4 regions of the Vibrio sp. A2-1 genome follow, and region 3 is predicted to be linked to each of the others. Evidence: predicted binding sites of a transcription regulator. Region 3 holds the regulator's gene; each other region holds the start of a gene.

Region 1 (7,427 bases), on a different contig from region 3:
CATTGAGCCAATCAGTTATCCATCTAAAGATGTGGAGTCGGTACTGTCGCGCACCTTAGGTGTACCTATCTTCCAAGAGCAAGTGATTAAACTCGCTATGGTGGCTGCAGGGTTCACAGGCGGAGAAGCGGATCAACTCAGACGCGCAATGGCCGCTTGGAAGAAAAATGGCAACGTCTTTAAGTTTAAAAACAAACTTATCGAGGGAATGCAAAAACGCGGCTATGAGACAGAGTTTGCTGAGCAGATCTTTAAACAGATATGCGGCTTTGGCGAGTACGGTTTTCCTGAAAGCCACTCCGCTTCGTTTGCAGTATTAGCGTATTGCTCCGCTTGGTTAAAATGCTATTACCCAGAATGTTTCTACGCTTCTTTGCTCAATAGCCAACCCATGGGTTTCTATAGCCCATCGCAGTTGGTACAGGACGCACAACGACACAATGTGGCGATTCTTCCAGTATGTGTGAATGCCTCACAAGACAACCACATAGTCGTTGAACATCAGAATGGTTTAGCGATTCGCTTAGGGCTACGACAAATCAAAGGATTCAGCGAGCATGGAATTCAAAGTGTGCTCGCCAATCGCCCACAATCCGGTTATCGCCACCCTAGCCAGGTGAAACAGTTATCGATGAATAAAAAAGATATCGAACTACTGGCCTCCGCAAATGCGCTGAATAATGTCTCCGGAGATCGTTTTCAGACGCGTTGGGCAATGATGGACTCAGCCTCTGATCTACCTTTGTTTAACCAAGTCGATGACTATGCAGAAGATGATAATGGCGAGCTCTCATTGCATCAACCCAGTGAGATGCAAGATCTACTCGAAGATTTCACCAGTGTCGGGATTTCATTAAACAAACACCCAATCACTTTGCTCGAAGAAGCCAATCGATTAGGTCGATTCACACACATGAAGGACTTAATACAACAAAGACACAAATCCATGGTCACCGTTGTTGGATTAGTCACGGGTAAACAGTCACCCGGCACCGCAGCTGGTGTCACCTTTGTCACATTGGAAGATGACACAGGTAATATTAATGTTGTGGTCTGGGGAGCCACCGCCCGCGCGCAACAGCAAGCTTACCTCACAGCTAAGGCTTTAAAGGTACAAGGAGTCTTAGAGAAGGAAGGCGAAGTCGTGCATGTGATTGCGGGGAAACTTATCGATATAACTGATGAAATTGTTGGCTTGAACACCAAATCTCGAGATTTTCATTAGCGATGTATCAACTGTTTTTCTATCGTCCATTGACTAAAGAAACGAGAGACAGAGAAACGAAAAAGGGAAGCATCAGCTTCCCTTCAATTCAATTTGTTGAGTTATGACTCAACTTCAGCTTCCGTACGTCTTTTCTTAAATTCCCTATACAGTAATAAGCTCAAAGTCATTACGACTTTAGAAGTCAACCATATCATTAAGAGGAACTACCTTAGATTGTGTGTGAAAAGTTACGCTAGTAGTTGAGCATATTTCGTTAAGAAAAATATGCCACGTGAATATTAGCAAACGTTTTCCATAAGGTCACTCAAAATAACCGTACAGCAGTCTTAATTATAAAATCTGACGCATTCGCTCTTGAGTCACTTCAACCAGAAGGTCCGGTTGGAACTTAGAAATAAAGCGATTACACCCTACTTTCTCAACCATAGCTTCATTAAAACTTCCACTTAATGAAGTATTTAGCGTGATGAACAGGTCATGCATTCTTGGATCCGTACGCACTTCATGCGTCAGTTTATAGCCGTCCATTTCAGGCATTTCAGCATCGGTGATCATCAACAATATTTCTTGATTGATGTCTTTACCTTCATCACACCAGCCCTTAAGTAAGGTCAGTGCTTCTAAACCATCACAACATTCAATAATGTTCAAACCCAGTTGCGATAAGGTACCTTTAATCTGGTTACGCGCGGTTGAAGAGTCATCAACGATAAGTACATTACGTCCAACCATTTCATTGGCAAGTTGCTCATCTAAAACACCGTCAGAAATCGAAACATCATAATCAATGATTTCAGCGAGTACCTTTTCAACATCAATAATCTCAATGATTTTGTGCTGCTCTTCTTCTTGAATATGCGTGATAGCCGTCAGGTAATTGGCACGACCCGTTGTCTTTGGAGGCGGCTGAATTTCAGTCCACGTCGTATTCACGATATTACGCACTTGTCCAACCAAGAAACCTTGTACAGTTCGGTTGTATTCCGTGATGATCAAGTTATTTTCTTGAGTCTCATCTCGTGACGGTGGGAAGCCAATAGCGCTGCGCAAATCGATAACAGGCACCGATTCACCACGTAGAGACGCAACACCTGTAATATGATGGTGAGAGCCCGGCAAGCGAGTGAGTACTGGCACCTTTAGGACTTCTTTCACTTTAAATACGTTAATCGCAAATAGTTGACGACTGTTTAAGCTGAATAACAAGAGCTCCAGACGGTTTTCACCGACCAGTTTGGTTCTCTGATCAACCGAATTTAAAACGCCAGACATACAACACCTTAGTGACAAATAATAACTGTGGCTACAATAGCCTACTTCAATAGGTTAAAGCAAAGCGCCAATGCACAGAATGCTTAAACTAAGTACAACAAATGATGTTATACAAAGCTTAAGTACATGGAAAGGTTTCGAGTGAAGCTAAAAGACGAGTATAAGGAGTTAACCTTCAACAACTTTCATTAACAGTTGGCCATCATATAAGGCTTGTTTAACAAGCGCAGCACCAGGCATGGTTGCTTGTTTATAGAAACGAGATTCCACCAGCTCTAAATCTTGATGGTAAACCGATAAACTCTGCTCTTCGATACACTTTTGAATCGCAGGGTACAACACGCTTTTAGCCTGATTGATAACACCACCCACCAAGATTTTCTCAGGGTTGAAAAGGTTAATCACAATCGCTATCGCGGCACCTAAGTAACGACCTAACTGTTCAATAACTTCAACAGCCAATGGATCGCCATCAGCAGCGGCAGCACAGATCTGTTCGATAGTGACGTCTTCAAACACAGTTAATGATGATGCTTCACCATTAGCCAGTCGCTCTTTCACTTGATCACGGATCGCCTGAGAACTCGCGACTGTTTCTAAGCAGCCTCGGTTGCCACAATGACAAAGTTTGCCCTGCTTATCGATCTGGATATGCCCAAGTTCACCGATATTACCGTGGCGACCTTGCAGCACTCGGCCGTCGAGAATGATCCCAGCACCTACACCATGGTGAATAGAGATAAGAACAGAATTATCGTTGTCTTGTGAGTGACCAAACAGCTTCTCTGCTAATGCCCAAGCTCGGGTATCATTGGCAATAAAGACAGGCAGACCTGTTTCTTTGTAAATCTCAGGACCCAACGCTAAATTTTTAACGTTGTAGTGCGGCATCTGCAACACAATACCTTGCTCAGAATTCACAAGGCCCGGTAGCGTAACCGCAATGCTTGTTACCCTATCGAGTTGCTCAGCATAGGTTTGGAAAAATTCATCAATTTCATGTAGAAGACGCGCAAGCACATCATCTTGGTCACGTTCATGAATATCAATCTTGGTATCGATAAGCACGTCGCCGCCCAATTCATGGAGCGCGATCGTCAAGTATCCGCGACCAAGACGCATCGACAGAAACTGCCAACCTTCGTTATTGGTTTGCAGACCGACAGCAGGACGCCCACGAGTCGTGGCTTCTTGAACCGTCGTTTCGTGAATAAGGTGAGCTTCAATGAGTTCACGGGTAATTTTAGTAATACTCGCCGGAGCCAACTCACTTTGCTTGGACAGATCGATACGAGAAATAGGACCTTTAAGGTCAATTAGTTTATATACACGACCAGCATTGACCTGTTTGATATGATCAATATGGCCCGGTTGAGCCATGTACATTTTACGCTCCAGAAATCATCAACGAGTTAATTTTTTTACTTTGCGAAGTAATTGTGAAGTCACTTGGTATATCGCCGTGACCAGTATCACGTATATACATGAATCTTTGTGTATCGAGTCAAATAGTTCGAGGAAAATTAACACCAAAATCGATAAATTGAGACTTAATTTTCAGAATAAAACATCGTTATTGAGCCCTGAATTCAATAATTAGAGACAAATAATGAAATATCTCCCTAGCTCCCAATAAATAATCAATTAATGCATATACTTAATTCAGTCTTTTAAAAGATTACTTGGCCTCACTCTAGGAGTATTCATGACAGCCGAATTAAGAAAAACGAAAATCGTCACAACGCTAGGCCCTTCTACTGATAAAGGTAACGTGCTTGAAGAGATCATCAAAGCCGGTGCCAATGTCGTCCGTATGAACTTCTCTCACGGTACCAGCGACGACCATATACAACGCGCAGAAAACGTCAGAGCAATTGCAAAAAGACTTGGCACTCAAATCGCTATTCTCGGTGACTTACAAGGCCCCAAGATTCGAGTATCGACATTCAAAGATGGCAAAATCCAACTTGCTGTGGGTGACAAATTCACTCTCGACAGTAGCCTAGGTTTAGGTGTAGGCAACCAACAAGCAGTCGGTCTTGATTATAAAGAATTACCTAACGACGTTTCAGCTAACGACATCCTGTTACTCGACGATGGTCGTGTTCAGCTGAAAGTGACCGAAGTGGAAGGCTGTCGCGTTCATACAGAAGTCATCATTGGCGGCCCACTGTCAAATAACAAAGGCATCAATAAAAAAGGCGGTGGTCTTTCCGCAGAAGCGCTGACAGAAAAAGATAAGCGCGACATCGTCACCGCAGCCCAAATCAAAGTGGATTACCTCGCAGTGTCTTTCCCACGCAACGGCGCAGACATGCACTACGCTCGTCAGCTTGCACGAGAAGCGGGATTAGAAGCTCACCTTGTAGCAAAAGTAGAGCGAGCAGAGACGGTAGCCACTGTTGAGAACATGGATGACATCATAATGGCCTCAGATGTGGTCATGGTAGCTCGTGGTGACCTCGGAGTAGAGATTGGCGACCCTGAGTTGGTCGGAGTACAAAAACAGCTTATACGCCGTGCTAGAGCGCTTAACAGAACCGTAATCACCGCAACTCAGATGATGGAATCAATGATCTCAGCACCAATGCCAACCCGTGCCGAAGTGATGGACGTTGCCAACGCCGTACTGGACGGCACCGATGCAGTGATGCTTTCAGGTGAAACCGCCGCCGGTGATTACCCGGTTGAAACAGTCAAATCAATGGCCGAAGTCTGTATTGGCGCAGAGAAAATGGCAGGAATTAATAACCAATCTAATTACCGTATTGACCGTACTTTTGTTACCGCCGAAGAAACTGTCTCAATGGCAACCATCTACTCTGCAAACCATATGGAAGGCATTAAGGGCGTAGTCACTCTCACCGAGTCAGGCCGTACTGCATTGATGATGTCTCGTCTAAGTGCTGATATGCCTATCTATGCGCTGTCTCGTAACGAAGGAACGCTTAATCGCTGTACCTTGTACCGCGGTGTAACGCCTATCTACTTCGAGACTGAAGCCGAAGATAGCTTTGACATTGCCCTATCTACGCTCACTTGCCTAAAAGAGAAAGAGCATCTTAAGTTTGGCGATCTCGTGATCGTCACTCAAGGCGACATTATGGATGTGGCAGGATCAACCAACTGTATGAGAATCTTGCCTGTCACTTAATGTTTGAACGTAAAGCGAAACGATTAGCATAATTTCAAAGACAAAAAAGGGTTATCGAACCAAGTTCAATAACCCTTTTTTATTCCAGAATATTCTTTACTAATAACATGAACAATTAACGTCGTGACTAATCAACCTCAAGCATTACTTATCAGCAGCAATGGTTGCCAACTGTGGCATGTATGAACTGCGGGCATTTTCCGTAGAGGTATAAGTCTCTACAAATCGGTAACCCGCTTCTAAACCCATGTCGTAATCGTGCAGTAAATCGTCTTTATTACTCATTAATGAACTTGATTTCAGCGGCTTACTTGGGGCAATTTGCACGACAAACGCATCGTCTGGTGGGGAATTCAAAAAATCCTGAGTCAATGAGTAAGTTTGATAATGTACCATTAGCATATCAGCCAAACCGGAATCAAACTTATCACCAATTAAATGACTTAATCTATAGATGTCATCCGCCCCAAATAGCCATCGACCACCATTAAGTAAATCCAAATGTGATCTGTCGCGCTTCTGTTCTTTTGAACTGAGGATTTGTTGTTGAAAGAACGAGCTCCAATCGGTTTTCCACTGTTCCACTTTTTGCTGCCAATGACCTTGAACACTGTCAAAAGATTCCCGGAACCATTCCAGCTCTTCAGCTGATATTGGTTTGGGTGTTTTTAATCCCGTACTGTTAACTTGAACTCGAACCTCTTCCTCTAAAGGTGGCTCAGTTCTGATCACTACAATGGAACGGGCTTGTCTACGCCACGCTTCTTGAACCGGGATACAAGCGGATACACCACCATCAACATAAGCGTTATCGCCAATGAATATTTCATCGCTATACAAACGTGGAATGGCGCAAGTGGCAATCATCACCTTGTACCAGTCTTCACCAAGCAAAGGGAAATAATGATCTCGAAGATCTTTCGAAGCGGTGACCGCTGCAAAAAAATGTCTATCACCCAGCGTTTGCCTACCGAGGTCAAGATCAAGCTTATATGGGTACGCCATGATTTGTTCTAACGCCCATTCTAATCCTAGGTTCTTTCTGTGTCGTATATAAGAAAAGAGATTAAAGAACTCTGGTGAAGTCGTGAGGTCGAGAACGAAAGAGCGGCCAAGGCCTTTATCGCGGCACAGATAAGCGCATAAGTTGAGAGCGCCCGCTGAGGTGCCAAAAAATTCATCGAAGGGGTCAAAATTAGAAAGAAGAAAGGCATCCAGCACTCCAGAAGTAAAAATACTTCTCTGTCCGCCACCTTGAGCGACCAGTGCTGTTTTCCCAGCAATAAACTTAGCGTAGTAATCCAAGTCTATTGCTGCATCAATATTGGTTATAATCCCACTATTCATGATTCCCTGAGTATAAAAACTCAGCCTCGCAATAGATGGTATTAGCTACCAATCGCAATAAAACCAAATGAAAGAATGATGGTATAGATGATCACTGTTATTTGTAGAGCATTTTTCAGATTATGGTCCATAGACACCTCTGGCTTATTATTAATTTGTCGAGTCTCTATATAAGTTCTATCAGGTGTGTGAAGTATCTTCAAGAATCGTCGAAATTAGTCGCACAATATTGATGTAACCATCACAATTAGTAAGTGTATGGATAAGGATATACTCATGAATAACAAAGCAAATATGATGGCACTGATTGCACTTTTCTCCGTTTCGAGCGTGTATGCTTCGCCGGAGATCATCATTACCCCGATGGTGGGTTATACCGGAGGCGGTAGTGTCGAAGACCAGGATGGTAAAACGTATGATATGAAA
Region 2 (7,427 bases), on a different contig from region 3:
TCTTTATCATCATACCCCGTGGGCTGAGTTAAAGACGATTCATATCAGCGAGTTAGAAAAAGAATTGGCCGCGATCGTGATGCTTGCCGACAGAGTCGATTATCTATACGGCATAACCTCTTCTGATCGTTATGGAAATTTAACACCAGATGGAAAAGCGAGCATTATTGAACGTTTGACTGAACAAGCGGACGAGATGTTCGAAACCAACCTTGTGCAACATATGTGCGAGCTGGTCGATCTGGATGATTTTTGGTTCTCGATGGAAATCCCTTACATCGAGAACATGAGGGATAACTTTGAGCCTGTGCCATTCTTCTCTCAGCAAATGTCGCTGGACGAGACGGTGGCCTTTGCCGAGTTTATCGCCAATGTTGTTGATACAAAAAGTTCGTTTACTTTTAAGCATTCGTTGAAAGTCGGGCAGCTTTCTGAATATCTCGCCAAGCAGTTGGGTTATTCATACACAACTCAGCGTAAACTCTATTTAGCAGGGCTAGTTCATGATATCGGCAAACTGCAAACACCTAATGACATTCTTCATAAGCCGGATTTGCTGACCGAAGAGGAGTATTGCTGTATTAAACGCCACGCAACGGACACTCGATTCGCACTGCAAGAGCTGTTTAGTTCTCCTCAGGTATGCCAATGGGCATCCAATCATCATGAAAGGTTAGATGGATCAGGTTACCCAATTGGTAAAACGGCGGAAGAGCTGGATCAACCGAGTCGGATCGTCGCTGTGGTAGATGTATTCCAAGCATTATCTCAATCACGTCCTTATCGTGCTGGTATGACGTTAGAACAGACGATGGCTATTTTGAGAGACTATGTTGAAAACTATAAGTTAGATAGAGAAGTGTTTGAATGTCTTGAAAAACACGCACAGTACTGTTTCGAGTTATCAACTGATAAAAGAATGTACGCGTTTTAACGCTAGTGAATGCTGATTGGTTGTGAGGCGTTGGCGTGATGCACTTGTTAGTCATGCGTTTCAATTCATGCTAAAAGATAATTGACTAAGCACCAGAAACAGAAAAGCGATAGCCGAGACTATCGCTTTTTTAATGGGGGCATATCAGGATCTTTAGATCGAGATTAGTAGCGTTTTAAGATCTCGATGATCTCTAGCTCTGTTTCCGCTGCGATAATGGCATCAATGTCATCATCATTTTGGAACAACTCTGATAGCGCCATAATAGTATGGATATGGCTGTCTGAGTCCATCGCTGCCAGAGTAATTGAAAGGTAAACGTCACCGTTGTCTTCCGACTCTAAATCAACACCCTTTTTGAATACCGTCACTTGCAGAGATGCTTCGTTCACACCATCTTCAGGACGAGCATGAGGCATCGCTATCTTTGGTGCTAGAACATAGTACGCGCCAATGTCCTTGTGTTTTTGTTTGATAGCTTCAACATAGCTAGCTTCAATTTTGTTGCTTGCTAGCAGTGTTGAACAGGTTAAATCAATCGCAGCATCAACTGTTAGGTTCTCTTCAGAGTTGATGATAACGCCTTGTTTACCGATTAAATCAAATAGGCTCATGAAACAATCCATCCTAAAATCAGACCAACAACACCGAAGTCGAAGTCAGCAAATGTTGTTGCTTCAAGACCAAGGCCACCCAGTACTGGAAGCAGCAGCATCGGTAGGAAAGAGATACATAGACCTTGCGTGAATGAACCTAGGATTGCGCCACGTAAACCGCCAGTTGCGTTACCGTAAACGCCTGCCGCACCACCTACGAAGAAGTGTGGAACCACGCCCGCTACAATGATTGTCCAACCAAGTGCACCTTGTACTGCCATTGCTAGTAGACCTGCTGCGAAAGAACAAAGGAAGCCGATAAGTACCGCGTTTGGTGCTACAGGGAATACCATTGGGCAGTCTAGAGCAGGTTTTGCGCCTGGTACTAGCTTGTCTGAAATACCTTTAAATGCAGGTACAATTTCAGCAATCAACATCTTCACACCTTGCAGTACGATGTAGACACCACCAGCAAAGATAAGAGATTGCATGAAGGTGAATACGACCCAGTTTTGACCGCTAGAAACCGTTTCTACAAACTCGCCGCCAGCAATAATAGATGCAAGCATGAAGAAGATAGCCATTGTTGTTGCAACAGCAACCGGCGTATCACGTAGGAACATTAAGCTTTTTGGAACTTGGATATCTTCTGTTGTTTTCGATGTGTCACCGAATTTGCTGCCAATGAAGCCCGATACGATGTAAGAAAGGGTAGAGAAGTGACCGATAGCAAGTTGGTCTGTACCCATTACTTTTTCAGTGTACTTCTGGCCCAGTGCAGGCATCACAACCATCAGTGTGCCGACAAGAATTGCACCAATAGCCACTAAAACGGTTCCTTCGATACCAGCTGAAGACAGAATAACTGCCACTAGCATCGACATAAACATGGTGTGGTGACCCGTTAAGAAAATATATTTTAAAGGAGTAATGCGAGCCAATAAAATATTCACAACGAATGCGAAGAACATAATTAGAGCCATTTCATAACCGAATGCTTCTTGTGCTAATGCAACAATTGCTTCGTTATTTGGAATAACACCACTTACGCCGAATGCTTCAGTAAATACAACTGAGAAGTTATTTAGTGCGCCAACAAGAGCGCCAGCACCAAAACCTAAAATTAGGAAACCCATTACGGTTTTAATTGTGCCTTTTAGAATGGTAGAAATATCAGCTTTTTGTGCAACAAGGCCAATAAAAGCAATTAAACCTACCATGATTGCTGGCTCTTTTAATAAGCCGAGCATGAATTCGAAAAAGTTTTGCATAATTTGACCTTACATGAAAGTTTTTAGTTGTTCTTCGATTGATGCTTTGTCAAAAATATTTTTAAGGCTGATGATGTTCTCTTTTCCACCGTCTTTCAGTTGGTTAGCAACGTCTGTTGCCGCGACCCAAATATCCGCATTACTTGATGCTGCAGAAGATAGATCTTCGTGATCAATCTCTGCTTCGAAACCGATTTTTTTAGCCACTTCTTTCACTGCCATTTCCATCATTAGTGAAGTACCAAGGCCGTTACCGCAAACTACAAGAATCTTTTTCATAATATTTGTCTCAATTGGATTTTAGGGGTTGAGAAACTGCGTTCTCTTATTGTGTGAGAGCATAATAATGGAAATATTCAGATTTCAATAAGATCTCCATCACAAAGCTAAAATGAGATTGTGATGTAGATCTCGTTAATTCGCGTTAAAGATCCAGAGTGAGACTTTGATCAAATTTAACTTTTCACTCGAATATGCAACGTATCTTATTGAGAAAGGCAGGAGTAAATGTATTTATTTTTCGGAAGGCAAATATTTAGAGGATCTGTGAAATAAAATAGATAACTAATCGTATCGACCGTAATCGGTAAGCATTTTCTTAAGCATACTATTGACGTCTTTGGTCTTTTTATTTCTTTTTGTTAATTGACTAAGAGAGGTTGGCTTTGGAGCCTCAGTTTTATCATTCTCAACATCTTCGACCTTATCTTTCATTTTTTGTACAGCGGGCAATAACATTCGAATTTCTTCGTTATTAGTATTGGTTAGTACCACAATATTTTCAGATTCAACTTGGGTAATGGTCAATATTCCATGTTTAACGGATTCAACCTTTTCACCAATCATAATTGATTCAGGTGCGACAGAGCGATCGGTTAACTGACCTGTACGTAATTTCGCCGCACTGATAGCGCGGATATTGCCGGTGTTTTCAAACGCGACAATAACAGTATAGGTATTATAATATTCAACTACTGTCACATAGCCATGTCTATTTGTTTTGAATTTAGCTCCATTGTTCATGTCATGCGGAGCTTCCATTTTCTTCAAGTGTGTCCTCTCTTAGTCTCGATGGCTGTTATATCTAATCAGCTCTATTAGTATTTTATAGATAATTATTTGGTGAGATCATACAAAGTATATACGCATCTAAACTTAAGATGAATCTTGAAGTATCGGGAAATGAGGCAGAGCACAGAAAAGTAGTAAGAATCACACAGAATTAACCGAGTGATTACGCTCGTACGTTTAAAGGCTTAACATTACAAATTCAACTTCATACAGGTTGTTTACAGTTTTTATGCACACAAAAGGCGATAAACACAGCGTTTTGTTTAATCCTTGACCGCGCGATCGTTTGCGTTAAAAAATGTGATGAAAGTCTCACTTAACTGTTTATACTTCTTTTCCGGTTTTAAGCCGGTGCTTAGCCAATACAAGCCGTCACATGGATATGTGAATGACCCCACGGACCGGACCAGCTACGTTCCACTGCTTGTATAAGGTGATTTTTACATGAACAACTCGTTGTTACAGTCGCTAACGTTGTTAGCTCCTTCATCGCGTAGCGTTTTGCTTGCGGTTCTTTGTCCTATTCCTTTGATGTCATTCGTTTGGCTCATGTTCACTCTTTAAGGATTACTAGGACACATTATGAATATTCTATTTGGTCTTGTCGGTGTTATTGCACTGATTGCTTGCGCATGTCTGCTATCTGAGAGTCGCTCTTCTATTAACTGGAAAACGGTCTCTCGTGCACTATTACTTCAAATCGGCTTCGCTGCTTTGGTGTTGTATTTCCCTTGGGGACAACTGGCGTTAACAAGCCTAAGCAATGGCGTTTCGAGCTTGCTTGGTTTTGCAGACGTTGGTATCGCTTTCCTATTTGGTGATCTGGCTACTGAAGGTTTCATTTTCGCGATTCGCGTACTTCCAATCATTATCTTCTTCAGTGCTTTGATCTCTGCGCTCTATTACTTAGGCGTTATGCAGAAAGTGATTCAAGTTCTTGGTGGAGCCGTGCAAAAACTGCTGGGTACCAGTAAAGCTGAATCTCTAGTTGCAACAGGTAATATCTTCCTTTCTCAGGGTGAGTCTCCTCTTCTTATTCGTCCCTTTTTAAAGTCTATGACTCGTTCTGAACTGTTTGCTGTAATGGCGGGCGGCATGGCGTCAGTAGCCGGCAGTGTACTGGGTGGCTATGCAGGATTAGGTGTTGAACTTAAATACCTTATTGCAGCAAGCTTCATGGCGGCTCCGGGCAGCCTATTGATGGCGAAGATCATTGTTCCTGAGCGTAGTACTCCGAGTGACTACGACCACATTGAGCTAGATAAAGCTGACCAAAGCAACGTGATCGATGCATTGGCAAGTGGCGCAATGAACGGTATGAAGGTGGCGGTCGCTGTCGGCACTATGTTGGTTGCATTCGTGAGTGTGATTGCAATGGTCAACACGGGTTTAGAAAGTCTAGGCGAAATGTTCGGTTTTGCGGGCATTACCCTGCAAGCCATCTTCGGTTACCTATTCTCGCCTCTTGCATGGTTAATTGGTATCCCGAGTGATGAAGTATTAGTGGCAGGTTCTTACATCGGTCAGAAGATCGTAATGAACGAGTTCGTTGCTTTCATCGACTTCGTTGAGAACAAAGCGCTGCTATCTGAACATAGCCAAGTCATTGTGACTTTTGCATTGTGTGGTTTTGCCAACATTGGTTCTATCGCGATTCAATTAGGTTCGATTGGTGTTATGGCACCAGAGCGTCGTGCAGAAGTGGCAAACTTAGGTTTGAAAGCGGTAGCGGCTGGTACGTTAGCAAACCTAATGAGTGCATGTTTAGCGGGTATCTTCATCCTGCTTTAAGCTAGATTAAGTTAAAGTAGTTAGATTCAATAAAAGCGCTTAAATTTAGTAAAAGCGGGTATCTTACTTACGGAGTTTACGTAAGAAGGGTATCCGCTTTTTTGTGCCTGCTGGTTAGGTTGATTCAGATTCAAACCACCACTTTCATTACTCTGTCGTGTATAAGGCTCACTCGGAAGAGTAATAGAGCAAGCTCCTTTTATCCGATATACTTGAATATCATCAGGTTGCGATTAATAGCATTCGACTTCGATTAAGAACATTCGACTTCGATTGAGAATATTCGGTTTCGACTAAGCACATCCGCTTTCGACTAAGAATAATGGCAACCAAGTCCAATAAATCAAAGGTCTCCCCATGAACATGCGCGTTCTCATCGGTCTTATCACTGCCTTTATCGGCTTGTTTGCGATGGTTTATCTTATTGCTGGTGGTACTCAGTTTCCTATCTCTCAGTGGCCACAAGAGGCTTATCTCGGTTTGGTGTTTAGCGTCGTGTGGGGCACTGGTGTAGCGGCATCGGTGGCGTACTTCTTCTCGGCATTGGTGTTTGTGACTATTGCAGTGGTTTGCTATGCGATTGGTTATAAGATCGGTGGGCTCTTTTCTAGCAAGTCAGAAGCATAAAACAGAAGTTTAAACGTACACTTTTTGCATTTTCTTTTAGGGTTAACGTTCGCCTTAACCCTCCCTTAACCTCCAGCTCGCTATCTTGCCTCCATTCTTACAGGAGACAAGAAGATGAAATTGAATCTTCCTTTAAAACATTCCCTTATTTCACTTGCTCTAATCGGGTTGATCGGTTGCACGACAACCAGTCAGGCTGACTATGTTTCGTTAGCAGAGCAAAGCACTAGCAAGACACAGCAAAGCTTGCTTTCAGAGCTGATCCAACAAACCTCTGAAGAACAGGCTTTGAACCAGCATGCTTCTAATGAACAAGAGTTAGATACAGAGAATCTACAACTCACCGATTTAGTGAATGCGCCGGAGCTCGATCTCTATATCGAGCGCGCTCTGCAGAACAGTCCAAGCCTTCAACAAAGTATCACAGCACTCAAAATTGCCTATGCACAGCAAGGTGTGACGTCTGGCGACCGCTTACCAACCGTCGATGCGAGTTTTTCTGGTCAAGCTGACGAAGGCACTAAAGGCTCAAGCACCACTGAAACCTACACCACGGATGTCACGGTCGGTTGGGAGTTGGACTTATGGCAGAAATTAGCAGACACAAACAACGCCGCGTTAAAAGATATTGCGACGTCTCAGGCTAACCTTCAGGGCGCTCAAGATCTTTTGGTCGCGAGTGTTATGAGAGGTTGGCTTGATATCAGTTTGAAGCAGCAGCTTGTTGATATTGAAACGCAGCGCTTAGTGATCCTCGAAAACAACGAAGAGCTGGTTTTAGAACGTTATCGCACAGGGCTAGGTAGCCTTGAAGAGCTAGATAACGCCAAAACGAGCAGCGCATCGACTCAAGCAACTTTGGCCGATTACCAAGAGCAACTGGCACAAAGTCGACGCGCGTTAGTTTTGTTAACGGGGCAGTGGAGTGGGGAGTCTGAGGAGTTATCACTTGCGGATCTCGGTTCATTCCCAACCATCATTAACCCGCTAGACAACATGCCGACGCAAGATCTGGCAGGGCGTCCGGATCTTCAAGCGGCTTTCTTCAATATTGAAGCAGAAACACTGCGTGCTGATGCTGCATACAAAGCGATGCTGCCTTCGATCAGCTTATCAGCAAGCCTAACCGATATGGAG
Region 3 (7,427 bases):
ATCATATCTCCAACATCTGAGTTCGTGAACACGGTTCGTGAACTGTGTGATAAACACAATGCGCTGCTTATCTTTGATGAAGTGCAAACAGGTAATGGCCGTACGGGTAACTTTTACGCTTACCAAGGCCTAGGTGTGACACCTGATATCCTAAGTACAGCGAAATCACTAGGTGGCGGTTTCCCAATCGGCGCAATGCTAACGACCACCGAACTCGCGACACACCTAAAAGTCGGTACACACGGTTCTACTTACGGCGGCAACCCACTGGCGTGTGCCGTTGCTGAAGCGGTTGTTGATGTCGTTAGCCAACCTGAAACGCTAGCTGGCGTGAAAGAACGTGAAGCAATGTTCCGTGATGGTTTAGCTAAGATTAACGACAAATACCAAATATTCAGTGAAGTTCGCGGTAAAGGCCTATTGCTAGGTGCTGCACTTAATGAAGCATGGCAAGGTCGTGCTCGTGATGTATTAGTAGCAGCAGGCGAACAAGGCTTGATGGTACTGGTTGCGGGTGCAAACGTGGTTCGTTTCACGCCATCACTGGTTATCACTACACAAGAAATTGAAGAAGGTTTATCAAAACTAGACAAAGCAATCGCTACGCTAGTTTAGCCTGAGCGGCGTCATAGGAATGATCGCCATTAGAGCGATCCCATGACGTACTGCTAAAGGCCCAAGATTCTCGTTTTGGGCCTGTTTTGCATCTGGAGGGAATATTGATGCTAGTTGTTCGCCCAATAAAATTATCTGATTACGATGCGTTGCATACCTGCGCGGTTGAGTCTGGTCACGGATTCACATCTCTTCCGGTTAACGAAGAACTGTTAACCAACCGTATTACTCACTCTGAATACAGCTTTGCTAAACAAGATGTGACTGAACCCGGCGACGAAGGCTACCTAATGGTTGGCTTCGATACCGAAACCGGAGAAGTCGCGGGTACCACAGGCATCGAAGCCTCAATTGGCTGGGATGTGCCGTTTTACTCTTACCACATCAGCAAAGTGGTTCACTCATCGCAGAAGCTTGGCGTTAATAACGTCGTGAAGCTACTGACTTTCGGCAATAACTACACCGGATGCAGTGAAATCTGCACACTGTTCTTACGTCCTGCTTTCCGTGGTGGATTGAATGGTCGTTTGATGTCTAAGTGTCGCTTCTTGATCATGTCAGAACACCCAGAGCGTTTCTCGAAAACGATTTTTGCTGAGATGCGTGGCGTATCAGATGCAGAAGGTAACTCTCCTTTCTGGAAATGGCTGCAAGAGCATTTCTTCTCGATTGATTTTACGCTCGCTGATTATCTAACGGGTATTGGTAAGAAAGGCTTCATTGCTGACCTAATGCCGAAGTTACCTATCTATGTGAACCTACTGAGCAAAGAAGCTCAGGCAGTCATTGGGGTGGTTCATGACAATACGCGCCCTGCACTTAAGTTGCTGGAACGTGAAGGTTTCACCAACCGTGGCTATGTCGACATCTTTGATGGGGGCCCAACGGTTGAGTGTGATCTAAGAAATATCGAATCAGTGCGTCATGCGATTCGAGCTCAAGTGACAATTGCAGAGCATTCAAGCTCTAAAGACTTCCTCATTGGTAATACCTCGTTTGAGAACTTCCGCGCAGTAGCCGCGAAAGGCGCGTATGACCAAGCTAGCGACACAGTGATTTTATCATCTGAAGTAGCAAGCGCTCTTGAAGTAAAAGAAGGCGAATTCGTTCGCATGTTGGCTCAATAAGAGCGGCGATTATCTGTCGAAGATTTTAAGGATAGAAGTATGACTCAGTGGATAGCAGGACAGTGGGTGGCAGGTCAAGGCGACGCCATGACATCAGTAAGCCCATACAATAATGAAGTCGTGTGGCAAGGCGATAGTGCAACTCCAGCACAGGTTGAATCTGCAGTAGCAGCGGCGCGTGACGCTTTCTTAGTATGGAAAAAGATGAGCTTTGCAGAGCGTGAAGCGATCGTGTTGAACTTTGCTGAGAAGGTAAAAGAGAACAGCGAAGAAATTGCACAGATTATTGCAAAAGAGACGGGTAAACCGATTTGGGAAACTCGCACTGAAGCGGGTGCGATGGCGGGTAAAATCGCTATCTCTATTCGATCTTACCACGAACGTACGGGTGAAGCTTCACGTGAAGCCGCAGGCAACCAAATCGTACTGCGTCATCGCCCATTAGGCGTAATGGCGGTATTTGGTCCTTACAACTTCCCTGGTCACCTACCTAACGGTCATATTGTTCCGGCACTGCTATCGGGTAATACCGTGGTATTTAAGCCGTCAGAGCAGACACCTTGGACGGGTGAGTTTGCGATGAAGCTATGGCAAGAAGCTGGCCTTCCTGCTGGCGTGATTAACCTAGTGCAAGGCGCTAAAGAAACTGGTATCGCACTGGCGGATGCTAAAGGTCTTGATGGCGTGCTATTCACGGGCAGTGCCAATACTGGTCATATCCTTCACCGTCAATTCGCAGGTCAACCGGGCAAGATGTTAGCGCTAGAGATGGGCGGCAACAACCCTATGGTGATCACTGACCAATTTGGTGATGCTGACGCGACGGTTTATACCATTATCCAGTCGGCCTTCATCAGTGCAGGCCAACGTTGTACATGTGCACGTCGCTTGTATGTACCTGTTGGCGAGAAGGGCGATCAACTGCTTGATAAGCTTGTTGCGGCTACCTTGAAAATTCGTGTTGATCAGCCATTCGCTGAACCTGCACCCTTCATGGGACCACAAATCTCTGAAACGGCCGCTAAGTTCATTCTGAACGCACAAGCTAATCTGCAATCACTAGGTGGTGTAAGCCTAGTCGAAGCAAAAGCGGGCGAAGCGGCGTTTGTTTCTCCGGGTATAATCGATGCAACCAACATTGCTGAGTTGCCAGATGAAGAGTACTTCGGCCCATTGTTGCAAGTGGTTCGTTACCAATCGTTAGAGCAAGCCGTTGAATTGGCTAATGACACGCGCTTTGGTTTGTCTGCCGGTTTAGTATCAACAGACGATTCAGAGTGGGAATACTTCGTTGACCATATCCGTGCGGGTATTGTTAACCGTAACCGCCAGCTAACAGGCGCAAGTGGTGATGCACCATTTGGTGGCCCGGGTGCTTCAGGCAACCTACGCCCAAGTGCTTACTACGCGGCGGACTACTGTGCTTACCCAATGGCGTCAATGGAAGGTGGTGAAACTCAACTGCCAGCTACGTTTAGCCCAGGTATTGAGCTGTAGTTTTAGCGCTTAAGCTATAAATTCATGAGTCAAAAGTTTATAAATCATAAACTTATGAGCTCTAGGCTCATGAATAACAGATTCATTGGTTAATTGTGTAATGAGGAAGCGGTGTTATCGCTTCCTTTTTCCATCACGTCCGACACCTAGATTGGGCGGTAGATAATAATAGAACAAGTATGTCACAGGCTGATGGCTGCTGACTTTGTGTCCAGCCTCTCCCTCTCTAATCCAAATTACTAGCTTGCTAGAACCTCTGACAAGGAGTCACCATGACGCCCGATCTACTCTTTAAATCACTATGGGACGATTACATTCACAGGCTTTGCCCATCGGCTGAGAAAGTTCATCATCTGTTGAAAGAAGACGAAGCCCTGATTAATGATCATATTGCACTGCGTACTTTCAATGTTGCACCTCTGGGCATTGAAACACTGGCCAAGCCTTTCCTTGAATTAGGCTACAAGGCGTGTGGCGACTATTTGTTTGAGAGCAAGAAGTTAGTGGCTAAGCACTACGAGCACCCAGACCCAAACCAACCGAAAGTGTTCATTAGTGAGTTGAAGGTAGAAGAGTGTTCAAGTGACTTACAACAGATCGTTGCTAAGTTGGTTGAGCAAGTGGACGCAAGCAAGCTTCAAGGTCATGAGTTCTTGTTTGGTGGTCGCCTTTGGGATCTGAGCTTCGCGGATTTCCAAGTTCTAGCAAAAGAGAGTGAATACGCGTCTTGGTTAGCGGCTCATGGTTACGGTGCAAACCACTTTACGGTAAGTGTGAACCAGCTTAATGAGTTCGATGAAGTACAGACAGTGAATGACTATTTGAGTGATTCAGGTTTCACTATCAATGCATCTGGCGGTCAGGTTAAAGGCTCTCCAGAGGTCTTATTAGAGCAATCATCTACAATGGCAGACAAAGTCCCAGTTTCATTTGTTGAAGGCAGCGAGGTGATTCCTGGTGGCTTCTACGAGTTCGCTAAGCGTTATGCGATGGCGAATGGTGAGCTTTATACAGGATTTGTTGCAGCATCGGCTGACAAGATCTTTGAGAGCACCAACGGTTAAAGAAAGATACGAGCACGGGCTTTACCCTAAAGATGCGGGTACGCTTCGCTTTGAGAGTGTTTGCGCTTGGACGCGGGAGGTGCTCCATTCGCATCTGCTCTCTAGATCTTTATAAAACAAAAAAGCCACCAAATTTGCATTTGGTGGCTTTTAAATTTTTGGCTCAGTTAATCGAGATTAACGAGTGCCGTATACCACGATAGTTTTACCGTGTGCAGAAATTAGGTTCTGCTCTTCTAGCATCTTCAAGATACGACCTACTGTCTCACGAGAACAACCAACAATCTGGCCAATCTCTTGACGAGTGATCTTGATTTGCATGCCGTCAGGGTGAGTCATTGCATCTGGCTGTTTCGCTAGGTTAAGTAGCGTTTGAGCGATACGACCTGTTACGTCAAGGAACGCTAAGTCACCAACCTTTTGGCTAGTTACTTGTAGACGGTTTGCCATTTGCGCTGAAAGGCGCATTAGGATATCTGGGTTCACTTGGATAAGTTGACGGAATTTCTTGAAAGAAATTTCAGCTACTTCACAAGGAGATTTTGCACGAACCCATGCAGTACGCTCTTGGTCTTCTTCGAAGAGGCCAAGTTCACCAATGAAGTCACCTTGGTTTAGGTAAGAAAGAATCATTTCCTTACCTTCTTCGTCTTTGATAAGAACTGCCACAGAACCTTTAACGATGTAGTACAAGGTTTCTGCCTTTTCACCAGCATGAATCAAAGTACTTTTTGAAGGGTACTTATGAATATGACAGTGTGAAAGGAACCACTCTAATGTTGGATCGGTTTGGGGTTTACCTAGAACCATAATATCTTACTTCCTCTGCAGGGTATGCTTGCCGCTTTCCGTATTTTAGCTAAGCCTGGATTGACTTGTAGGATAAGAGCACTCGTTGAGCGCTGCAAGCTATCTTGTGTTTCGTTTAAGAATAGTATCCTTTTTCAGGTACTATTTCTTGATTTTAATCGTGACCAAGCTACGATTTTTTACGCAAAATTGTGCACATGATCACGGTATGAAAAGTAATCAACCAGAATGGTGTCTTGTTAACCTATTTTTCCGGTTTCGATGAGCTGTTGTAGGATGGGCCTTACAATGAGCTCCATAGCAAAACTCATCTTACCGCCTGGCACCACAAGCGTGTTGTGGCGTGACATAAATGAGCCATCTATCATAGCTAGAAGGTAGGGGAAATCGACGTTTTTGATGCCACGCAAACGTATAACAACGAAGCTTTCGTCTAAACTTGGAATCCCTTTAGCGTTCAGTGGATTCGATGTATCTACGGTTGGAACACGCTGAAAGTTGATGTGAGTACGCGAAAATTGTGGGGTGATGTAATTAAGGTAATCATCCATTGAGCGAACAATAGAATCCATTACTGCTTCGCGTGAGTGGCCACGATCGCGTGTGTCACGAACGAATTTTTGGATCCACTCAAGGTTGACGATTGGCACCATGCCGATCAGCAAGTCGACGTGTTGTGAGACATTGATGTCGCCATCTACCACGCCACCATGAAGACCTTCGTAGAACATCACATCGGAATTTTCTGGGATCTCTTGCCATGGCGTAAAGGTGCCCGGCATTTGATTGTAAGGCACGGCTTCATCGAAGGTATGTAGGTAACTACGGACTTTACCCGTGCCTTCATTACCGTATTGACGGAAGAACTCTTCTAATGCGCCAAAATCGTTGGCTTGTGGACCAAAGTAGCTGATGTGCTTACCTTGCTCGCGAGCCTTACGGATCTCGACATCCATCTCTGGTCGAGTGAAGCGATGGAAACTATCCCCTTCAACCCAAGCGGCCTTCACGTCCATCATATTGAACATTTTTCGGAAGGCTTCTGAGGTAGTGGTGGTGCCGGCTCCTGATGAACCCGTCACCGCAATAATTGGATGTTTAGCGGACATGACAACCCTTGTCTTTTGAGTAACTTACTTGTTAGCAATCGTTTACCACTATAACACGGCTCCTTTATGAGCGCAGCCTAGAAGCGTTTTGTGACTTGAATATCAACGGTTTCATGCAGCTCAGAAAACACGATGCTGACTTCCTTTGAGGCTAATTGATGTTTCACTTGATCAATCTTGTTTTGCAGTGAAACCTCTACGTCACCGTAGTCTGTGCCTTCACGCAGCACGAATTCTTTAATGAGGTTTTCCAGCGTTTCTGGCGCAATGTCTTGCCATGGGATGATCATAAATACTTCTCTCTTTTATGTTCATAAATAGGTTTATTGATGTGTTGATTACTGCGTCTAGTGACGTCTACCACTCAGTCCTTAAAAAGGCTCGGCCATTATGCCGAATCTTGAATACTTTCATAGTAGGCGGGTAATGCTTCTTCTAACCAAAACCTTGGTTTGAGCGTGCTACCGGTAATGAACCCCACATGGCCGCCTTTTTGAAACAGGCGATAGTCGATGTTGTCAGGCAACACGAACTTTGGAATTACGTCGTCTGTCATAAACGGATCGTCTTTGGCATGGATGATCTGAGTCGGTAGTTTAATCTTATTAAGTTTAGGAAGCGCTGAGCACTGAGCATAGTAGTCCTGAGCATTCTTGAACCCGTGCAGAGGCGCAGTAATCCGTTCATCAAACTCATACAGCTTGTCTATCTTCTTAATGGTTTCGGCGGTGATACCGAGCTTTTCTTGCAGCAGCTTAATCTTTTTCAAGGCATTCGATTTGAGAGAGTTGAGCAGGTACTTTTTATAGAGCTTAGAGAAACCTCGCTCAATACGACTAGAGCAACAAGCCAGATCAAAAGGTGCAGAGACAATCGTCGCCGCCGACAGCAATGGGTCGTCCGCGTACTCTGCCAAATAGTTCGCCAGCATGTTACCGCCCAAAGAGATACCAACCGCTACCTTAGGGTTATTGGGAAACTGGGCGTGTAGATGTCTTAGGAAAAAGCGTGCATCTTCGACTTCACCTGAATGGTAAGCGCGAGCTAAGCGATTGGGCTTTCCGCTGCAGCCTCTAAAGTGCATCATCACTGATAGCCAGCCATCTTTAGCAAAGGCATTCATCAGTCCGTTGGCATAAGGGCTTTCAAAGCTTCCCTCTAAGCCATGGAATAGAACGAATATCGGCTTGTTACTTCGAGCCTCA
Region 4 (7,427 bases), on a different contig from region 3:
GCGACGCTGAAAGATGCCGAGCAATACGCGCTGAAACGATTCAACGTCAATACTCCAGATGAACTATATGCGGGTATTGGTAGCGGCGATATGCGTATCAACCAAGTCGTTAATCACATCAATGCTTTGGTCAACAAGCCGACAGCGGAAGAAGAAGATAAAAAAGCGCTCGAAAAGTTGCTTGAGTCTGACAATAAGCCCGCTCATCAGAGTCGTCCGAAAAAGGATGCCGTCGTCGTTGAAGGTGTCGATAACCTAATGACCCACTTGGCTCGTTGTTGCCAGCCAATCCCAGGCGATGTGATCAAAGGTTACATAACTCAAGGTCGCGGTATTTCAGTGCACCGTAGCGATTGCGAACAGTTAAGTGAACTTAACCTACATGCACCCGAACGTATCATCGATACTGTGTGGGGCGATGGTTTTGTCGGCTCGTATATCTTAACGCTGCGTGTAGAGGCCCTAGAGCGCACAGGCTTGTTGAAAGATATAACGTCACTGTTTTTGAACGAAAAAGTCAGTGTGACGACAATGAAGAGCCGTATTGACTATAAACGTCAACTGTCGGTGATGGATTTTGATTTGGAAGTGACCAATATTGAGATTCTGAGTCGAGTGACCAGTCGAGTAGAGCAGATCAAAGATGTCATGAGCGTAAAACGCCTAGGCTAAAATTCTCGTCATACTTGAAGCTGATGGCGTTGTTGCCTGCGCGCACTCGCTCAATCACATAGACAAGCTATGCTCAGGAGTCTCGCTTGCTTGTCGCCTAGCCACAGTTTCAATTATTTAGAGAATTAGACAGTATCAACAAAGGTGAGTGGTTTTGGCTGCTCACCTTTTTTAGTTTTAGAAGACGTTATAAATTTATAAATCAAAGACAGTGAATAGGAAGAAAACGATGAATCACCCGATTGAACAACTTGAACAGATTATGGCTAAGCTGCGCGATCCTGAAGGTGGCTGTCCTTGGGATTTGAAACAAAATTTTGAAACAATTGTGCCGCATACTATCGAAGAGACGTATGAGGTGGTGGACGCGATTCACAACAAAGACTGGCCGAATCTACAAGAAGAGTTGGGCGACCTGTTGTTTCAGGTGATTTTCTACAGTCAGTTAGCAAAAGAGCAGGGCTTGTTTGAGTTCTCTGATGTGGTCGACGGTATCAATGAGAAGCTAACGCGCCGCCATCCGCATGTGTTCTCTGATACTGAGTTTGCCAGTGATGAAGAAATTAATGCCAACTGGGAAGCTGAAAAAGCCAAAGAAAAAGCACAGGCAGGCAAAACTCAAGAAAGTATTCTAGACTCAATACCAAACTCTCTACCTGCACTTTCGCGTGCTACAAAGATTCAAAAGCAAGTCGCGAAATTTGGCTTTGATTGGGACTCTATCGGCCCGGTTGCAGATAAGGTTTTAGAGGAAGTTGATGAGGTGCTAGAAGAAGCACTTCAAGTAACGCCAAACGAAGATTTAGTTGAAGAAGAACTGGGTGATTTGTTGTTTGCTACCGTCAATTTAGTGCGACATTTGGGTAAAAATCCAGAAACGGCTCTCAATAAAGCCAATCTGAAATTTTCACGCCGCTTTAAAGGTGTGGAACAAAAAGTTCGTCAGCAAGATAAAATTTTGACCGACTTTTCTCTACAACAGCTTGATTCCATGTGGGATGAAGTCAAAGTGGCGGAGAAAAGATCATCAAAGCTTTTATCATGAATTGATTTGAAGCAAAAAATAAAAAATTGCAGTGTGATAGATTTCACGTTGTGGCGATAAGGGGCTTCTGGTATATTTTCATCCCGTCCAGAAGTAATCCATTTCCCTCATTCAACCAATTTCAGGTTAAACATGACGACAAATTACATTTTTGTTACTGGCGGGGTTGTATCCTCTCTAGGTAAAGGTATTGCAGCAGCATCTCTTGCGGCTATTTTAGAAGCTCGTGGTCTTAAAGTGACTATGATGAAGCTTGACCCTTACATCAACGTTGATCCAGGCACTATGAGCCCGACTCAGCACGGTGAAGTGTTCGTTACGGAAGATGGCGCTGAAACTGACCTTGACCTTGGTCACTATGAGCGATTCATTCGCACCAAGATGACTAAGCGTAACAACTTCACAGCAGGTCGTGTTTATGCTGACGTTCTACGTAATGAACGTCGTGGTGACTACCTAGGTGCAACAATCCAGGTTATCCCTCACATTACTAACTCTATCAAAGAACGCGTAATCTCTGGTGCTAAAGGCCACGATATCGCGCTTGTTGAAGTTGGTGGTACTGTAGGTGATATCGAATCTCTACCATTCATGGAAGCGATTCGTCAGCTAGCAGTAGAATTAGGCCGTGAACGCGCAATGTTCATGCACTTAACTCTCGTTCCTTATTTAGGTGCAGCGGGTGAGCTTAAAACTAAGCCAACGCAACACTCTGTAAAAGAGCTACTGTCTATCGGTATCCAACCTGACATTCTAGTTTGTCGTTCAGATCGTGTTATCCCAGCAAACGAACGTAAGAAAATTGCTCTTTTCTGTAATGTACAAGAAAAAGCCGTTATCTCTATGAAAGACGTAGATTCAATCTACAAGATCCCACAGTTAATCCGTGCACAGGGTACTGATGATCTTGTATGTAAGCGTTTTGGTATCGATGCTCCAGAAGCTGATCTGTCTGAATGGGAACAAGTAATTTACGAAGAAGCTAACCCAACGGGTGAAGTAACGATTGGTATGGTTGGTAAGTACATTGAACTGCCAGATGCATACAAATCAGTAAATGAAGCGCTGAAGCACGCAGGCTTGAAAAACCGCCTAAGTGTCACAATTAAATATGTAGATTCACAAGATGTTGAGTCTAAAGGCACAGAAATTCTACAAGGCCTAGATGCAATCCTAGTTCCTGGTGGCTTTGGCGATCGTGGTGTTGAAGGTAAGATCCTTGCTGCACAATACGCTCGTGAAAACAAAGTACCTTACTTAGGTATCTGTCTAGGTATGCAAGTTGCTCTTATTGAGTACGCTCGTAACGTTGCGAAAATGGAAGGGGCACACTCTTCTGAATTCTGCAAAGAAACTAAATACCCTGTTGTTGGCCTAATCACTGAGTGGATTGACGGCGAAGGTAAAGTTGAAGAGCGTACTGAAAAATCTGACCTAGGCGGCACAATGCGTCTTGGTTCACAGCTTTGTCACCTAGCGAAAGGGACGAAAGCTTACGAATTATACGGTAGCGCGACGATCCATGAACGTCACCGTCACCGTTACGAAGTGAACAACAATCTTCGTCCACAAATCGAAAAAGCGGGCCTAAAAGTATCGGGTCTATCTGCGGACAAGAAACTGGTTGAAGTTATTGAGAACCCGAACCACCCATGGTTCGTTGCTGCTCAGTTCCACCCAGAGTTCACTTCAACACCTCGCGATGGTCACCCATTGTTTGCAGGTTTCGTTAAAGCGGCTGGCGAATTCCAGCGCGGCGAATTAGAAAAGTAAAAAGGAATCCAGGTAGCTGCGTAAGTTGTGCTGCTACCTTTAAATTTGACATTTATATATTCAACGAGAAGGAAACATTCAATGTCTAAGATCGTTAAAGTTCTAGGTCGTGAAATCATCGATTCACGTGGTAACCCAACTGTAGAAGCTGAAGTACACCTAGAAGGCGGTTTCGTAGGTATGGCTGCTGCTCCATCTGGCGCATCTACTGGTTCTCGCGAAGCTCTTGAGCTACGTGACGGCGACAAATCACGTTTCCTAGGTAAAGGTGTTCTTAAAGCAATTGAAGCTGTAAACGGCCCAATCGCTGACGCTCTAGTTGGTAAAGACGCTAAAGCACAAGCTGACGTTGACCAAGTTATGATCGACCTAGACGGAACAGAGAACAAATCTCAGTTCGGTGCTAACGCTATCCTTGCTGTTTCTCTAGCGAACGCTAAAGCTGCTGCTGCTGCGAAAGGCATGCCTCTATACGAGCACATTGCTGAGCTAAACGGTACTGCTGGTCAGTTCTCTATGCCTCTACCAATGATGAACATCATCAACGGTGGCGAGCACGCTGATAACAACGTTGACATCCAAGAGTTCATGATCCAACCAGTTGGCGCTAAAACTCTTAAAGAAGGTCTGCGTATCGGCGCTGAAGTATTCCACAACCTAGCTAAAGTTCTTAAGTCTAAAGGCTACAGCACTGCAGTTGGTGATGAAGGTGGTTTCGCTCCTAACCTTAAATCTAACGCTGAAGCTCTAGAAGTTATCGCAGAAGCTGTTGCAGCTGCTGGTTACGAACTAGGTAAAGACGTTACTCTTGCTATGGACTGTGCAGCATCTGAGTTCTTCGACAAAGAAGCTGGCATCTACAACATGAAGGGCGAAGGTAAAACTTTTACTTCTGAAGAGTTCAACCACTACCTAGCTGAACTAGCTAACAACTTCCCAATCGTTTCTATCGAAGACGGTCTTGACGAGTCAGATTGGGATGGCTTCAAGCACCAAACTGAACTTCTAGGCGACAAGCTTCAAATCGTTGGTGACGATCTGTTCGTTACAAACACTAAGATTCTTGCTGAAGGTATCGAGAAAGGCGTAGCTAACTCTATCCTTATCAAGTTCAACCAAATCGGTTCTCTAACAGAGACTCTAGCTGCTATCAAGATGGCTAAAGACGCTGGCTACACTGCAGTAATCTCTCACCGTTCTGGCGAAACTGAAGATGCAACTATCGCTGATCTAGCGGTAGGTACAGCTGCAGGTCAAATCAAAACTGGTTCTATGAGCCGTTCTGACCGTGTTGCTAAGTACAACCAACTTATCCGTATCGAAGAAGCTCTAGGTTCTAAAGCACCTTTCAACGGTCTTAAAGAAGTTAAAGGTCAATAATTCACTCTGAATTATTAGCTTAAAGCTTTTGAAAACGCTCTACTTCGGTAGGGCGTTTTTTTTTGCCTAAAATACGTCATTCCCTAGACTGACGAAGAAAGGAGTAGGGAACTTCATTGTTACCACTCACTATTCTGTCCAATAATTCCCCGACTTATTGATTCCCTGACACCACATATCTCGCACCAATAAGCGCATTATGGTATATATGTGCCTTATTCTAGTTCCTTCTTTTTCAACCGGCGAAAGGTGTTATGCGAATTTTTGCTTTAGTACTGCTCATAGTGTTTGGCTGGCTACAACACACACTGTGGCTCGGTAAAAATGGTATTTCTGATTACTACGGTGTGAACAACGAAATCCAAGTTCAGCAGCAAGTAAATGAAAAGCTTCATCTTCGCAATGCTGAGATGTTTGCGGAAATCGACGATCTACGCCAAGGCTTAGACGCGATAGAAGAGCGCGCACGTCATGAGCTGGGAATGGTGAAAGAAGGCGAAACGTTTTATCGTATTATTGGTGAGGAATCTCATTAATGTCGAACCAACTTCAAAGCGTTATTGCAGTGGTCCCCGCTGCGGGCGTCGGCAGCCGAATGAAGGCAGACCGTCCCAAGCAATATCTTCAAATTCACGGTAAAACGATTTTAGAGCACACCGTTGAGAAACTGTTGTCGCACCCTCAAGTGTCTAAAATTGTGGTAGCGGTCAGTGATGATGATCCTTACTACCCTGAATTACCGCTTAACCTTAATCCACTGGTGATCAGAGTTTCCGGCGGAACGGAAAGAGCCGATTCAGTGCTTTCTGCTCTGGACTATATTGCCCAACAGCAACTCAGTGATTGGGTGATGGTGCATGATGCCGCTAGGCCTTGTATCCAATTGAGCGATATCGACAAACTGATCTCTGGTGCTATGACCCATGATGTTGGCGCGATTTTAGCTGCGCCGGTTCGCGATACAATGAAGCGTGGTGCTCAAGGACAAATTGAACACACGGTCGATCGCGTCGATCTTTGGCATGCGCTTACCCCTCAGATGTTTCGATCTAAGCCTTTACGGAAAGTCTTGAGTGAGGCCTTGCAACAAGGCGTTTCGATTACCGATGAGGCCTCTGCGTTTGAGTGGAAAGGTTTATCACCAGCATTGATTGCTGGGCGTTCAGATAATTTTAAGATTACTCAGCCTGAAGATTTGGCTTTGGCTGAGTTCTATTTAAGTCAGAATAAGGAATAATGATGATTCGTATTGGCCATGGCTTTGATGTACACAAATTTGGTGGTGAAGGCCCGGTAATTATTGGTGGCGTGAGTGTCCCTTATGAACAGGGTCTTATCGCCCACTCAGACGGTGATGTTGCCCTGCACGCATTATGCGATGCTTTACTGGGTTCCATTGCAGCCGGTGATATTGGTCGTCATTTCCCTGATACGGATGATGAGTGGAAAGGCGCAGATAGCCGCGAATTACTGAAAGATGTTTACCGTCGAGTAAAAGAGCAAGGTTATGTGATTGGTAATGCGGATATTACTATCATGGCGCAAGCTCCAAAGATGGCTCCTCATATAGACTCTATGTGCCAAGCCATTGCTCAAGATTTAGAAACAAGCATTAGCAATGTGAATGTAAAAGCCACGACTACCGAGCGTTTAGGTTTTACAGGTCGCAAAGAGGGCATCGCATGTGAAGCGGTGGTCCTAATTACTAAAAGTGCGTAAGCACCAACACGAAAAGAACAGCATGTCAGATATTTTATCTTCATTGGCTTACCTAAACGGTAAACCAACTGCGAAAGCAAAACTAAAAGCAAAAGCCGAACACTTTGTCGTTAATGAAGACTTGGGTTTTGAGTTTACTGGTGAAGGCGAGCACTTAATGGTGCGTATTCGTAAAACTGGTGAGAACACGAGCTTCGTAGCAAACGAACTGGCTAAAGCGTGTGGTGTTAAGTCGAAAGACGTGAGCTGGGCTGGTTTGAAAGACCGTCATGCTGTGACAGAACAGTGGTTAAGCGTGCATCTGCCAAAAGGTGAACCTGACTTTTCTGCTTTTCTCGCACAATACCCAAGCATTGAGATCTTGGCGACAGCACGTCACAACAAAAAGTTACGTCCAGGCGATTTAGTTGGCAACCAATTCGAGCTAACTTTGTCTGAAGTAACGGATTGTGATGATGTGGTAAAGCGTTTAGAAAAAGTCGCTCAAGTGGGCGTGCCAAATTACTTCGGTGCTCAGCGCTTTGGTAATGAAGGTAACAACTTATCTGAAGCTCGTCGTTGGGGTCGTGAAAACGTTCGTACGCGTAATCAGAATAAGCGCAGCTTGTATCTTTCTGCGGCTCGTTCTTGGATTTACAACTTAATTCTTTCTGACCGTATTGAGCAAGATGCGTTTGCGTCGGCATTGGTTGGCGATATTGTCGTGAAAGACGGCGCTCAATTAGCGGTAACAGCGGATAACATCGAAGCGGTAAACCAAGACATCGCGAACGGCTCTGCGTTTATTACTGTTGCTTTAGCAGGAGATAATGCGTTACCGACGACGGATGCCTCTCAA

The links. Region 3 encodes CRP, which controls carbon source genes, mostly activating them, when cyclic AMP is high. Its sites were predicted from a motif close to TGTGANNNNNNTCACA; they were not measured.
Region 1: L3V33_RS08940 (ROK family protein) is a predicted target of CRP. The motif match lies at 3,962-3,977, and genes of this name have one in related genera.
Region 2: L3V33_RS04410 (NupC/NupG family nucleoside CNT transporter) is a predicted target of CRP. The motif match lies at 4,172-4,187, and genes of this name have one in related genera.
Region 4: L3V33_RS19615 (CTP synthase) is a predicted target of CRP. The motif match lies at 1,750-1,765, and genes of this name have one in related genera.

Annotation. Positions count from the first base shown of each region.
Region 1 covers NZ_JAKKCO010000002.1:289,692-297,118, forward strand. Annotated here, with positions in the region: gene L3V33_RS08930 (error-prone DNA polymerase) at 1-1,225, shown strand, start outside; gene L3V33_RS08935 (chemotaxis protein CheV) at 1,559-2,500, opposite strand; gene L3V33_RS08940 (ROK family protein) at 2,669-3,886, opposite strand; gene pyk (pyruvate kinase) at 4,206-5,654, shown strand; gene L3V33_RS08950 (DUF6363 domain-containing protein) at 5,799-7,001, opposite strand; gene L3V33_RS08955 (YnhF family membrane protein) at 7,043-7,132, opposite strand; gene L3V33_RS08960 (porin family protein) at 7,278-7,427, shown strand, end outside.
Region 2 covers NZ_JAKKCO010000001.1:1,044,178-1,051,604, reverse strand. Annotated here, with positions in the region: gene L3V33_RS04435 (HD-GYP domain-containing protein) at 1-934, shown strand, start outside; gene L3V33_RS04430 (PTS sugar transporter subunit IIA) at 1,099-1,548, opposite strand; gene L3V33_RS04425 (PTS ascorbate transporter subunit IIC) at 1,545-2,801, opposite strand; gene L3V33_RS04420 (PTS sugar transporter subunit IIB) at 2,811-3,080, opposite strand; gene L3V33_RS04415 (hypothetical protein) at 3,366-3,842, opposite strand; gene L3V33_RS04410 (NupC/NupG family nucleoside CNT transporter) at 4,455-5,663, shown strand; gene L3V33_RS04405 (hypothetical protein) at 6,021-6,290, shown strand; gene L3V33_RS04400 (TolC family protein) at 6,405-7,427, shown strand, end outside.
Region 3 covers NZ_JAKKCO010000007.1:132,185-139,611, forward strand. Annotated here, with positions in the region: gene L3V33_RS18955 (aspartate aminotransferase family protein) at 1-615, shown strand, start outside; gene astA (arginine N-succinyltransferase) at 723-1,742, shown strand; gene astD (succinylglutamate-semialdehyde dehydrogenase) at 1,782-3,239, shown strand; gene L3V33_RS18970 (DUF1338 domain-containing protein) at 3,512-4,303, shown strand; gene crp (cAMP-activated global transcriptional regulator CRP) at 4,481-5,113, opposite strand; gene L3V33_RS18980 (phosphoribulokinase) at 5,353-6,222, opposite strand; gene L3V33_RS18985 (YheU family protein) at 6,300-6,512, opposite strand; gene L3V33_RS18990 (hydrolase) at 6,611-7,427, opposite strand, start outside.
Region 4 covers NZ_JAKKCO010000008.1:63,876-71,302, forward strand. Annotated here, with positions in the region: gene relA (GTP diphosphokinase) at 1-672, shown strand, start outside; gene mazG (nucleoside triphosphate pyrophosphohydrolase) at 902-1,717, shown strand; gene L3V33_RS19615 (CTP synthase) at 1,850-3,490, shown strand; gene eno (phosphopyruvate hydratase) at 3,572-4,870, shown strand; gene ftsB (cell division protein FtsB) at 5,125-5,406, shown strand; gene ispD (2-C-methyl-D-erythritol 4-phosphate cytidylyltransferase) at 5,406-6,107, shown strand; gene ispF (2-C-methyl-D-erythritol 2,4-cyclodiphosphate synthase) at 6,110-6,589, shown strand; gene truD (tRNA pseudouridine(13) synthase TruD) at 6,612-7,427, shown strand, end outside.